4 regions of the Streptomyces sp. NPDC023157 genome follow, and region 2 is predicted to be linked to each of the others. Evidence: riboswitches for the same ligand, from Rfam matches in the RefSeq annotation. Region 2 holds a riboswitch; each other region holds the start of a gene.
What was found. A riboswitch is a leader RNA that binds a small molecule or an ion and turns the genes downstream of it on or off. The one in region 2 is predicted to bind cyclic di-AMP.
Positions count from the first base shown of each region.

Region 1: another riboswitch for cyclic di-AMP. It lies ahead of ACZ3ZE_RS21905 (M23 family metallopeptidase); the one in region 2 lies ahead of ACZ3ZE_RS26170 (M23 family metallopeptidase).
Region 3: another riboswitch for cyclic di-AMP. It lies ahead of ACZ3ZE_RS33575 (transglycosylase family protein); the one in region 2 lies ahead of ACZ3ZE_RS26170 (M23 family metallopeptidase).
Region 4: another riboswitch for cyclic di-AMP. It lies ahead of ACZ3ZE_RS09450 (M23 family metallopeptidase); the one in region 2 lies ahead of ACZ3ZE_RS26170 (M23 family metallopeptidase).

Region 1 is NZ_JBVHIL010000005.1:685,055-688,253, reverse strand. It holds gene ACZ3ZE_RS21910 (aldo/keto reductase) at 1-509, opposite strand, end outside; gene ACZ3ZE_RS21905 (M23 family metallopeptidase) at 574-1,653, opposite strand; cyclic di-AMP (ydaO/yuaA leader) riboswitch at 1,666-1,811, opposite strand; gene ACZ3ZE_RS21900 (PP2C family protein-serine/threonine phosphatase) at 2,013-3,199, opposite strand, start outside.
Region 2 is NZ_JBVHIL010000007.1:365,290-368,488, forward strand. It holds gene ACZ3ZE_RS26165 (GntR family transcriptional regulator) at 1-244, opposite strand, end outside; gene ACZ3ZE_RS26170 (M23 family metallopeptidase) at 416-1,186, opposite strand; cyclic di-AMP (ydaO/yuaA leader) riboswitch at 1,199-1,365, opposite strand; gene ACZ3ZE_RS26175 (M16 family metallopeptidase) at 1,568-2,935, opposite strand; gene ACZ3ZE_RS26180 (M16 family metallopeptidase) at 2,962-3,199, opposite strand, start outside.
Region 3 is NZ_JBVHIL010000011.1:149,955-153,153, forward strand. It holds gene ACZ3ZE_RS33570 (transglycosylase family protein) at 1-760, shown strand, start outside; cyclic di-AMP (ydaO/yuaA leader) riboswitch at 1,018-1,192, shown strand; gene ACZ3ZE_RS33575 (transglycosylase family protein) at 1,196-1,942, shown strand; gene eno (phosphopyruvate hydratase) at 2,209-3,199, shown strand, end outside.
Region 4 is NZ_JBVHIL010000002.1:859,323-862,521, reverse strand. It holds gene ACZ3ZE_RS09455 (tyrosine-protein phosphatase) at 1-629, opposite strand, end outside; cyclic di-AMP (ydaO/yuaA leader) riboswitch at 1,003-1,158, shown strand; gene ACZ3ZE_RS09450 (M23 family metallopeptidase) at 1,161-2,135, shown strand; gene ACZ3ZE_RS09445 (SGNH/GDSL hydrolase family protein) at 2,324-3,118, shown strand; gene ACZ3ZE_RS09440 (STM4011 family radical SAM protein) at 3,115-3,199, opposite strand, start outside.

The DNA.
Region 1 (3,199 bases), on a different contig from region 2:
TCGGCGAAGTCGAGGGAGGCGCGCAGCCGCTCCGGGGAGATGTTGGAGGCGGCGACGGCCCGGACCTTGCCGTCCTTCACCAGCTGGTCGAGCGCGGTGACGATCTCCTCGACGGGCACGGACTCGTCGTCGAAGTGCGTGTAGTAGAGGTCGACGTAGTCGGTGCCGAGGCGGCGCAGCGACTCCTCGGCGGCGCCCTTGATGGTGGTCGCGCTCAGCCCCTTGTAGCGGGGGTGGGCGCCGGCCTTGGTCGCCACGAGGACGTCGGCGCGCTTGCCGCGGGAGGCGAGCCAGCGGCCGATGACGGTCTCGGACTCGCCGCCCTCGTGGCCCTCGGCCCACGCGGAGTAGACGTCGGCGGTGTCGACGAAGTTGCCGCCCGCGGCGGTGTACGCGTCGAGGACGGCGAAGGACTGCGCCTCGTCGGCGCTCCAGCCGAAGACGTTGCCGCCGAGGGCGAGCGGGAAGACGTGCAGGTCGGAGGAGCCCAGCTTGCGGAGAGAAGTCATGGAGTGATCAACCCTCCGCGCGACCGGGCCTATTCCGCTTCCGCGGGGGACGTCCGTCCGGACGTCAGAGGCTGAGGCCCTTCGAGCGCAGCCAGCCCGCCGGGTCGATGCCGCCGCCGGACGGGGTGTGGACCTCCAGGTGGAGGTGGGGCCCGGTGACGTTGCCGGTGGCGCCGACCCGGCCGATGGTGTCGGCGGTGCCGACGGACTGGCCCGCGCCGACCGTCATCGAGGACAGGTGGCAGTACCAGATCTCGGTGCCGTCCTCGAGCTCCAGGACGATGCGGTAGCCGTACGCGCCGGACCAGCCGGCCGACTTCACGGTGCCGCTGTGGACGGCCTTGACCGGGGTGCCGGTGGGCGCGGCGAAGTCCAGGCCGGTGTGGTAGCCGGAGGACCACATCGAGCCGGCCTCGCCGTAGGTGGAGGTCAGCGTGTACGAGGAGGTGGGCAGCGAGTAGCTGGCGGCCAGCTTGGCCAGGCGCTCGGCCTCGGCCTTCGCCGCGGCCTCCGCGTCGGCCTTCTTCTTCGCCTCGGCCGCCGCCTTCTCCGCCGCGTCGGCCTTGGCCGCGGCCTCCGTCGCCGCCTTCTCGGCGGCGGCCTTCTGCGCCGCCTCCTTCTCTGCGGTGTCGGCGGCGGCCTGCTGCTGCTCGGCCTGCTGGAGGATGCGGGCGCGCAGGGCCTCGCCGGCGTCGGCGGCCTGCTGCTTGGTCCCCGCGGGCGCGTCGGCGGAGGTGCTGTCCTCGGGCGCGAGGTAGGTGAGGGCGGTGAGCGGCTGCGCGTTGTTCGTGACCTGGGCGCTGTCGCCGGCGCTCTTGTCCTTGCCGCCGATCAGGTCGCCGATGCCGGGGAGTTCGGAGGCGTCGGGCAGGTCGAGGTCCGGCAGGGCTATGGCGACCGGGGGCTTGTCCTGCGCGGTGGCCAGGCCGCCCGCGCCGACGGCGGCGATGACGCCGACACCGAGGACGGTGGAGGAGCGGGCGAAGTTGGAGCGCTGCTTGACGACCCGGTGCCGGCCGCCGGAGCGGTTCTGGGCCCGCAGCGAGTCCTCGGTGGGGTTCCATTCCTCCCCGCCCGCGCCCGCGGCGCCATGGGCGCCGAAAGAGTCGAAGGGGGCTTCGGGAGCAGGGGTGTTGGACGCCACGGAGGCGCTCTCCTTTCCTTCCTTCTCGCCTACCGGGTTAGCTGACGGGTTCGGAGCAGGAAGGTCTCCTACGGGTGTGCCGCACGGGTGCGACGTGGCCCGATTCACCCCAAGTGGTGGTTCCCCGGTTCCCTTGCGGGATTCGGCGCGCGCGCACGGTGCCGTCTCTTGCGACGGCTGTGACGACCGCGCTGCGTTATCGAACGTTAATAGACACGGCCTCCCGATTCCAAGCCGTCCCCCTTGATCATTAGCTGAATTGAGAGGGAATGGCCCGAGTTGACCCCCGGTCAGACAGGATCCGCGTCACACCGGGAATCTGACGTTGCATCAATTGTTATCGGAGCGACACCCCTCGACTACGTCCCGTCACCATCCTCCCGAAGCGCCTCCGGAGGCACCCTGGGGGCCGCCGTCGGAGGCACCGCAGGAGACGCCGCAGGACCCACCTCCGCGCTCTGCCCCGGCGGCACCACCGGCATCGTCCGGCGCCGCTCCGGCTGCCCCGCCGCCGGGCGGCTCACCGCGAGCAGCGCCATGTCGTCGTTCGAGCCCCCGCCGGTGTGCCGCCGCACATCCGCCACCAGCGCGTCCAGCAGCTCCTCCGGGCCGGGGAAGAGCCGCCCCGCGAGCCGCTCCGCCGGATCGTAGAAGACGCCCCGCGCGTCCCGCGCCTCCGAGAGGCCGTCCGTGTAGAGCAGCAGCGTCGCGCCCGCCGGGTACGGCGTCTCGTCGGCCCGGTCGGGCCACACCGCCAGCTCCCCCATCCCCAGCGGCAGCGCGGCCTCTGTCGGCCGCAGCCGGTCGAGCCCGCCGTCCCCGTACAGCAGCAGCGGCTCCGGGTGCCCCCGGTTCACGACCCGCACGACACCGCCGCCGTCCCCGCGCGGGATCTCCGCGAGGACCGCCGTCGTGAACCCCTCGAAGGCGTCGAGCCCGTCCCGCCGCGTGCCCTCGCGGTCCAGCGCCCGCTCCAGCCGCTGCGCCACGCCCTCCAGCGTCGGCTCCAGCTCGGCGGCCTCCCGGAAGGCGCCGATGACCACGGCGACGGCCTCCACCGCGTCGAGCCCCTTGCCCCGCACGTCGCCGACGACCAGCCGTACCCCGTAGGGGGTGTCCTGGACGGCGAACAGATCGCCGCCGATGAACGCGTCGGCCTGCGCCGCCTCGTACCGGGCCGCGACCTGCAGCCCGCCGATCCGCGCGGCGGGCGTCGGGAGCACCGCCTTCTGCGCCGTCGCCGCGATCACCCGCGCCGACGCGAGCCGCTCGCCGCTGCGCCGCACCACCCGATTGATCAGCATGGCGAGCGCCGCGACGGTGAGGACGGTCAGCGTCTCGGTGAGCGAGGAGATATGGCTGACCGTGCCGTTGTAGAGGTGCAGGCCGATGCTGGCGAGGACGGCGGCGACGCCCGTGAGGAACGTCGTCAGCGTGGAGAAGAAGGGGGCGGCGATCAGCGGCGCCGCCGAGAACAGCGGCGCCGCGGTGTACTCCGGCGGTGTCGCCAGGTCGAAGCAGACACCGCCCACGATGATCAGCGGGG
Region 2 (3,199 bases):
TCCGGACGTCGAGCAGGTCGGCCGCCTCCTGCTCGGTGGGCTCGGCGACATGGGCGCCGGCGTGCCGGCGGGTGACCACGAAGCCCTCGGACTCCAGGGTGCGCAGCGCCTCGCGGACCGGGACGCGGGAGACCCCGTAGCGGCGCGCGAGCTGCTCCTCCGTCAGCCGGGCGCCCCACGCGAAGACGCCGGAGACGATGTCGTCCCGGATCGCCGTGCATACCGAGTGCGCGGGAACACGCATGTCCGACCTCCGTAGGTGATCCGCGCGAAACCCCGTCGAGTGGCGCCCGCCCTGCGAACTCTCGCGAACTCTATTGCAGGACGCCGGAATTTCCGATGCCACCCGGTAATTGGGGCACGAAAAAGAAGCCCCGGCTCGTTCGAGCCGGGGCTTCTTCACAGAATTCACACCTCAGACCTGGACCCCGCGGGCGCGGAGGTAGGTGATCGGGTTGATGTCCGATCCGTACTCGGCGCTGGTGCGGGCCTCGAAGTGGAGGTGCGGGCCGGTCGAGTTGCCGGAGGAGCCGGAGATGCCGATCTGCTCGCCGGGGGTGACCGTCTGGCCGACGGAGACGCCGATCGAGGAGAGGTGGCCGTACTGGGTGTACGTGCCGTCGTTCATCCGGATGACGATGTTGTTGCCGTACGCGCCGCCCCAGCCGGCCTCGACGACGGTGCCCGAGCCCACGGAGACGACCTGGGAGCCGTAGGCGGCGTGGAAGTCGATGCCGGAGTGGTGGCCGGAGGACCAGAGCGAGCCGCCGGTCTTGTAGCCGGTGCTCACGTACGAGCCGGCGACGGGGAGCTGGAAGGAGCTCAGGCGCTTGCGCTCGGCCTCGCGGGCGGCGCGCTCCTTGGCGGCGCGCAGCTCCTTGGCGCGGGCCTCGGCCTTGCGCTTCGCCTCGGCGGCGGCCTTGACGCGGGCGGCGGTCTCGACCGCCTCCTTCTCCTGCGCGGCGGCCTGGGCGTCGACCCGGTCGGCGAGGGAGTCGGCGGTGATCACCTGGGTGAGGCCGGTGTCTTCCGGGGAGACGGGCTCCGTGTCGGCGGCGAACGCCGGGGAGGCCAGGGTTCCGATGACGCCGGTCGTCGCAAGGGTCGCCACACCGGCGATGCCCACTCCGCGGCGCGCCAGACGGCTCGGACCACGATGCTTCCCGGTGGCACGGGTGAACGCCATGTAGTGGCTGATCCTTTCCTTCCCTCTCGCCTACCGGGTTAGCTGACGGGTTCGGAGCAGGAAGGTCTCCTACGGGCCCCTCCGCTCGCTGAGCGAAGGCGTCCGATTCACCCCAGGGACTGCGATGGGTCCCCGGCTCCCCAGGCTCGCGCCTTACGGGGACTCGGCGATGACTGCCCGTTGCCGCGGATGCGGCGTCGTACTGCGGACGAACAGTCGGGTCGAAGCTAGGCCGATCTTCTGTCAATCGCCAAACAGACACGCTCTTTTGTAAGACATGCCACAGGGCAGAAGATCACACTTCTCAGCAATACGGACAAAAGGGAGGACCCCGACGAACCAGGTCGTCGGGGTCCCCGAACCGGTGTGACAGCGGCTCAGTCAGCCGGTCACGACCGTCACTTCACCGATGCCGAGGGCACGCACCGGCTCCTCGATCTGCGCCGCGTCACCGACGAGCACGGTGACGAGCCGGTCCACCGGGAAGGCGTTGACCACGGCCGCGGTCGCCTCCACCGTGCCGGTCTCGGCGAGGCGCGCGTACAACTGCGCCTGGTAGTCGTCCGGGAGGTGCTGCTCGACCTGGTCGGCGAGCGTGCCCGCGACGGAGGCGGCCGTCTCGTACTTGAGCGGCGCGACGCCCACCAGGTTCTGCACGGCCACATCGCGCTCGGCGTCCGTCAGACCGTCGGCGGCGAGGGTGCGCAGCACCTTCCACAGGTCGTCAAGTGCCGGGCCCGTGTTGGGGGTGTCGATCGAGCCGCTGATGGCGAGCAGCGACGCCCCGTTGCCCTCGCCGTCGGAGCGCAGCACCTGGCCGAAGGCGCGCACGCCGTACGTGTAGCCCTTCTCCTCGCGCAGGACGCGGTCCAGACGGGACGTGAGGGTGCCGCCGAGGCAGTACGTGCCGAGCACCTGGGCCGGCCACACACGGTCGTGGCGGTCGGCGCCGACGCGGCCGATGAGCAGCTGCGTCTGGACGGCGCCGGGGCGGTCCACGATGACGACCCGGCCGGTGTCGTCGGCCGAGACGGACGGCATGCGCCGCCGGTCGGCCGCGGTGCCCGTCCAGGCGCCCAGCGTCTCGGCTAGCACCTTGTCGAGGTCGACGTCAGTGAGGTCGCCGACGACCACGGCGGTGGCCGTGGAGGGGCGCACGTACGCGTCGTAGAAGGCGCGGACGGCGGCGGCGTCGATCGCGGCGACGGTCTCCTCGGTGCCCTGACGCGGCCGGGAGGCGCGCGCGGAGGCCGGGAACAGCTCCTTGGAGAGCTGCTTGGCCGCTCGGCGGGCCGGGTTGGCCGACTCGTGCGGGATCTCGTCCAGCCGGTTGCGCACCAGCCGCTCGACCTCGGACGCGTCGAACGCGGGGGCGATCAGCGCCTCGGAGAGCAGGCCGAGCGCCTTGGGCAGCCGGGAGACCGGGACCTCCAGGGAGACCCGTACGCCCGGGTGGTCGGCGGCCGCGTCGAGGGTGGCGCCGCAGCGCTCCAGCTCGGCGGCGAACTCCTCGGCGGTGTGCTGGTCGGTGCCTTCGGACAGGGCGCGGGCCATGATCGTGGCCACGCCGTCCAGGCCCTCGGGCTCAGCGTCCAGCGGGGCGTCGAGGGAGATCTCGACGGCCACGACCTGCTGGCCGGGGCGGTGGCAGCGCAGCACGGTCAGCCCGTTGTCCAGGGCGCCGCGCTCCGGGGCGGGGAAGGCCCAGGGCGTGGCCTCGCCCGGCTGGGGCTGCGGGTGGAAGGTCATGCTCGTCAAAGACGCGGCAGCGTCGGTCACTGGTCCGCTCCCTCTTCCTCGTCGCTGTCGGCGTCGTCGCCGTCGGCGCCCACCGGTTCGTAGACCAGCACGGCGCGGTTGTCCGGGCGCAGGGTGGCCTTGGCGACCTCCTGCACCTCCTCGGCACTGATGTCGAGGACCCGGTGCACGGCGGTCAGCGCGAGCTGCGGGTCGCCGAACAGCACCGCGAAGCGGCACAGTTCGTCGGCGCGGCCCGCGACCGTGCCGAGGCGG
Region 3 (3,199 bases), on a different contig from region 2:
CGCCAGCCGCGCGCAGCAGATCACCATCGCCGACAGGGCACTCGCCGCGGGCGACACCCAGTGGGCCACCTGCGCGCCGATCGCCGGCCTGACGAACGACGGCAGGAAGCCCGCGGTCTCCCCGGGGTCCGCCGTCAAGCCCAAGGCGTCCACGGGCCCGGTCGCCGAGTCCAACCGGACCGACGGCCGCCCGGCCGGCCCCGGGGCGACCACCACGACCCCGGCCACCCCGGCCGCGCCCGTGACCCCGACGGCCCCGTCGGGCGGCGCCACGACCGCGCCCGCGACCCCGGCCGGCCCCGACGGCTCCGCGACACCGGGCACGCCGGTCACGCCCGGCACGCCGGACACCTCGGGCGCGCCCGGTATGCCCGGTACGCCCGGTACGACGGATCCGGCCTCCCCCGGTACGGGCAAGCACCGCGGTGACGCCGCGTCGGAGGATTCGGGCAACTCAGACACCACGCCCGAATCCGGGCGGCACGCGGCCCCGGGTGACGGGTCGACGGGTGACGTGACCGACGGTAAGGGCTCGGCGGAGAGCGCGGTCGCCGGGGAGAAGGCGGACAACTCGGGCAAGGCTGACGAATACACCGTCAAGCCGGGTGACAGTCTGTCGGACATTGCACAGCAGAACGCGCTGCCCGGCGGCTGGGCCGCCCTCTATGACGCCAACAAGAAGACGGTCGGCACCGACCCGGACCTCATCATCCCTGGTCAGAGCCTTGAGTTGAAGGCCGAACCCGTCGCGGCGCCGTAGTGGTTCGTAGCTGAATGTCCGTTATGAGTAAGTGAGACATGGGTCTCTCTTGCCGAACTGGCGTGTCACGTCCGCAAAGTTTGCTCGTGTCGCCCCTCACCTGCGCAAACGCCCCTCTCGGGGGAGCAAGTAGGGGCGATATTTCCGGGTTGATGGTCTTTGAACTTCCCCCGGGTCTATGTCTACGGTCATGACCGCTCGCCACCGCGGGCCCCGTCGCCGGTACGCCGAATCCTGCCGCCGGCCGACGGGAAGTCGTCGCGCAAGCGCCGAAGGCAGGAGCGGGGGACCCAAGGTAAGTGCCGGCCCCGGCCGTTGAGACAGACGGCCGACGATCGGCTTGGGGTGAAGCCGCGTGCAAGGACACGCGGCCGGACAACTCATCAGGTCCGAACCCGACAGCTCACCTCGTAGGCGTCGGTGAGGAGAATTCCCATGCTGTTTTCCGGTAACAAGGGCAAACACCGCCGTCCCTCCAAGGCCACCCGCGTCGCCACGCTCGTCGGCGTCACCGGTGTCGCCGTCGCCGCCCCGCTGATGGCCGCGGGCACCGCCTCGGCCGCCACCACCTCCGAGTGGGACGCCGTCGCCGCGTGCGAGTCCGGCGGCAACTGGTCCATCAACACCGGCAACGGCTACTACGGCGGCCTGCAGTTCTCGGCCTCCACCTGGGCCGCGTACGGCGGCACCGCCTACGCCGCGACCGCCAACCAGGCGTCGAAGTCGCAGCAGATCGCCATCGCCGAGAAGGTCCTGGCCGGCCAGGGCAAGGGCGCGTGGCCGAGCTGTGGCGTGGGCCTCTCCAACGCCGCTTACGACGGCGGCTCCGCCTCGTCGAGCTCCTCCAGCTCGTCGAGCTCCAGCTCCTCGTCCTCGTCGTCGTCCTCCTCCTCCTCCTCGTCGAAGCGCTCCACCGAGCAGCCGACGACCCGCAGCGAGCAGCGCCAGGCGCCGAAGACCACGTCGAAGAAGAACGTCTCCAAGAAGACGGTCACCACTCCGACCGGCAAGAAGGTGAAGAAGGGCGACGGCGAGTACAAGGTCGTCGCCGGCGACACCCTCAGCAAGATCGCCCAGGCGCACGGCGTCAAGGGCGGCTGGGCCAAGCTGTTCGAGCTGAACAAGGACGTCGTCGACAACGCCGACCTGATCTACCCGGGCCAGCAGCTCCACCTCAAGTGAGCCTGACGACCCACCCGCGGTGACCACCCCGGTCCGGAGCGCCCTTCCCCCGTGCGCTCCGGACCGGGGTTTCCCCGTTCAGGCCCCTACTGATCAGTAGTAATGGGTCTTTCGTCCTCAGATGCGTGCCCTTGGGTCCTTTTTCGTCCCAGGGGGCGGGCGTCCGGCTGGCCGGAGCCCCGGAGCCGGTTAGGCTCTTGTCGCAAGGCGAACGAGACCTTGCCGCATGCGTCACAACCAGCGTCACATCCCAGAAGGAGATGCTCGTGCCGTCCATCGACGTCGTCGTAGCCCGGGAAATCCTGGACTCCCGAGGCAACCCCACGGTCGAGGTCGAGGTCGGCCTCGACGACGGCAGCACCGGTCGTGCTGCCGTGCCGTCCGGTGCCTCCACCGGTGCGTTCGAGGCCCTTGAGCTCCGCGACGGTGACCCCAACCGTTACCAGGGCAAGGGTGTCGAGAAGGCCGTCCTCGCGGTCATCGAGCAGATCGGCCCGGAGCTCGTCGGCTACGACGCCACCGAGCAGCGTCTGATCGACCAGGCGATGTTCGACCTGGACGCCACCCCGGACAAGTCCTCGCTCGGCGCCAACGCCATCCTCGGCGTCTCCCTCGCCGTCGCGCACGCCGCCTCCGAGGCCTCGGACCTGCCGCTCTTCCGCTACCTCGGCGGCCCGAACGCGCACCTGCTGCCCGTTCCGATGATGAACATCCTGAACGGCGGCTCGCACGCCGACTCCAACGTGGACATCCAGGAGTTCATGATCGCGCCGATCGGCGCGGAGTCCTTCTCCGAGGCCCTGCGCTGGGGCACCGAGGTCTACCACACCCTCAAGAAGGTCCTGAAGGACAAGGGTCTGTCCACCGGCCTCGGCGACGAGGGCGGCTTCGCCCCGAACCTGGACTCCAACCGCGCCGCGCTCGACCTCATCCTCGAGGCCATCAAGCAGGCCGGCTACGTCCCGGGCAAGGACATCGCGCTCGCGCTCGACTGCGCCGCCTCCGAGTTCTACAAGGACGGCAAGTACGAGTTCGAGGGCAAGTCCCGCTCGGCCGCCGAGATGACCGAGTACTACGAGGAGCTCGTCTCCGCGTACCCGCTGGTCTCCATCGAGGACCCGCTGTTCGAGGACGACTGGGCCGGCTGGAAGGTCATCACCGACAAGCTGGGCGCCAAGGTGCAGCTGGTCGGCGACGACCTGTTCGTCACCAACCCGGAGCGCCTCGCCCGCGGCATCGAGGAGGGCTCCGCGAACG
Region 4 (3,199 bases), on a different contig from region 2:
ACCTCGGGCGACATGGCGTCCTCGGCGGTGGAGCTGCGCTGCACCTTGTAGCGGCGGTGCGGCTCGTTCGACTTCACGTAGTCCGCCTCGATCGCCTCGCGCTCGACGCCGAGGGCGAGCAGCGTGATCGCGATGGACAGACCGGCGCGGTCCTTGCCGGCGGCACAGTGCATCAGGGCCGGGACGCTCTCCTCGGCCATCGCGTGCAGGACGCGGCTGTGCTCGGCCGTCCGCTCCACGATCATCTTCCGGTACGAGTCGGACATCCGGGCCGCGGCCTTGCCGTCGCCCAGGATCCCGCGCAGCTGCGTCAGGTCGCCCGAACGCACCAGCTTCCAGAACTCCTTGCCGTCGGCCGGGTCGTTGAGCGGTATGTTCACGTTCCGCACGCCGGGCAGCTCCACGTCCGCCCCCTCCATGCGCCGGTCGGCCTCGTTGCGGAAGTCGAAGACGGTGTGCAGGGCGAGGGTGGCGAGAAACGTCGCGTCCTCCGGCGTGGCGTGCGCCAGGTGACCGCTGCGGAAGAGGCGTCCGGCGCGCACGCTCCGTCCGTCCACCGTCGGCAGTCCGCCGAGGTCGCGGAAGTTGCGTACGCCGGTCAGCTCGGGCTCGGTCGTCGTCTGCGTCACGGATGCTCCTGGTCTCGAGATCGGTTCCTGAGGCAATCATCCAGGTGAGAGGCCCCGACCGCACCCCCTCGGGCTGGAATGAGCATTCTGTCCGAATTGAACCCTTAGGGGTAACGCGCCCTGATACCGGGGGAGATGGGATTCGGTGCGTGAGCAGCGTCATAGACGTGACGGACCGTGCCTGATCGTCTTTTCCAAATTCCCTTCCGGAAAGGGAAATCGAGGGACCGTCATCCACGGAGGGTGACCGCAATTCCGGCCGGAAATCGCACCTGAGTCACTGTCGGGAAATCGGTGGCTTGTTCACGCCCACCCGCCTCGTCTAGCGTCGCGCTCAATCCGGACGGACCGCCTAATCCTGCCGCCGCCCGGAATCCGCACACCACCCGTACAAGGCAGGAGCGGGGGACCCAGGTAGTACGCCGATCCCTCGAAGAAGGACGGCTCGGGGTGAAGTCGCGCGCAACGCGACCGGACATCTCCAGTCCGAACCCGACAGCTCACCTCGCAGGCGACGGAGAGGAAATCGCCATGCCCGCGAAGGGTAAGCACCGCCGTCCCAAGGTCAACCCGATCACCCGCGGGTTCGTCGCCGCCGGTACCGGTGGCGCCGTCGTCGTCCTGCCGCTCATCGGCGCGACCGGCGCGCACGCCGCCGAGCAGGCCGCCCCGACCGCGAAGGCCCCGCAGGCCGTCGCCGCCGCGGCCCCCGCCCAGGCCCCGGCCGCCGCGCCCGCCGCCGCCCCGAGGGCGTACACCGTCGTCCGCGGCGACTACCTGTCCAAGATCGCCGGCGAGCACCACCTGGCCGGCGGCTGGCAGAAGCTCTACCGCGACAACCGCCAGGTCGTCGGCGAGGACCCCTCGCTGATCCTCCCCGGCATGAAGCTCACCCTCGGCGCCAAGAGCACCGCCAAGGCCCACGCGCCGAAGGCGACCGCCCCCGAGCGCGGCGCGCAGAGCACCGGCGACGACACGCGCGCCTCCCGCGGCAGCGAGCGCTCCTCGGCCGCCGCCACCTCGACGGCTTCCTCCTCGTCCGCCTCGTCGGCCTCGTCCTCCTCTTCGTCGTCCTCCTCGGCCGGCCAGACCTCCTCCTCCGGCTGGGTCACCCCCATCGCCGGCGGCGCCGTCTCCACCCCGTACCGGGCCTCCGGCTCGATGTGGTCCTCCGGCTACCACACCGGTGTCGACTTCATCGCCTCCACCGGCACCACCGTCCGCGCGGTCGGACCCGGCACCGTCTACTCGGCCGGCTGGGGCGGCGCGTACGGCAACCAGGTCGTCATCCAGCACGCCGACGGCACCTTCTCGCAGTACGGGCACCTCTCCTCGCTCTCCGTCTCCGCCGGCCAGACGGTCAGCGGCGGCCAGCAGATCGGCCTGTCCGGCGCGACCGGCAACGTCACCGGACCGCACCTGCACTTCGAGATGCGCACCGGGCCGGAGTACGGCTCCGACATCGACCCGCTGGCCGTCCTGCGCCAGCACGGCGTCAGCATCTGACGCGTCTGAGACATCTGGGGCATCTGTCCCATAGAACTCACCGGTTCACCCCGGAGGCCCGGCACCCCTGTGCCGGGCCTCCGGCGTATTCCGGCTTGGTGGAATCTTTATCGGTGGCATATGTCACCTGTCGTCAACCCCTCCTTACGGTCGCGTAGGTCACATCCATAAGGGAAAGATGTGCTCCCGTGGCAGACGATTCGAGAACAAGAGACAAGAACGCATTCGGGTCGTACGCGGCGATCGGTGACAGCTTCACGGAGGGCGTCGGCGACCCCGGCCCCGACGGGACGTACGTCGGATGGGCGGACCGGTTCGCGGTCCTGCTCGCCGACCAGCTGCCGGAGAACGACGCCTTCCGCTACGCCAACCTGGCGGTGCGGGGGCGCCTTCTCGACCAGATCGTCGCGGAACAGGTCCCCCGGGCGAAGGAACTCGCCCCCGACCTGGTGACCTTCTGCGCCGGCGGCAACGACATCATCCGCCCCGGGACCGACCCCGACGACGTGGCCGAGCGCTTCGAGCGCGCGGTCGCCGACCTGACCTCCGCCGTGGGCACCGTCATGGTGACGACCGGCTTCGACACGCGCGACGTGCCCGTCCTGAAGCACCTGCGCGGGAAGATCGCCACCTACACCGCCCACGTCCGGGCCATCGCCGACCGCTACGACTGCCCGGTGCTCGACCTGTGGTCGCTGAAGTCGGTCCAGGACCGGCGCGCCTGGGACGACGACCGGCTCCACCTGTCGGCCGAGGGGCACACCCGGGTCGCGCTGCGCGCCGCCCAGGTCCTCGGCCTTCCGGTGCCGGCCGACCCGGACCAGGCCTGGCCGCCGCAGCCCCCGCGCGGCACCCTGGAGGTCCGCAAGGACGACATCCACTGGGCGAAGGAGTACCTGGTCCCGTGGATCGGGCGCCGGCTGCGCGGCGAGAGCTCCGGGGACCACGTCGAGGCCAAGCGCCCCGACCTCATGCCTCTCTAGGAGACGTCCGAGGGGGACACGGGGAGGCCGGCCGGTATCCGCTCCAGGACGCCGCCGGCGAACACGTCGTACAGCGGCAGC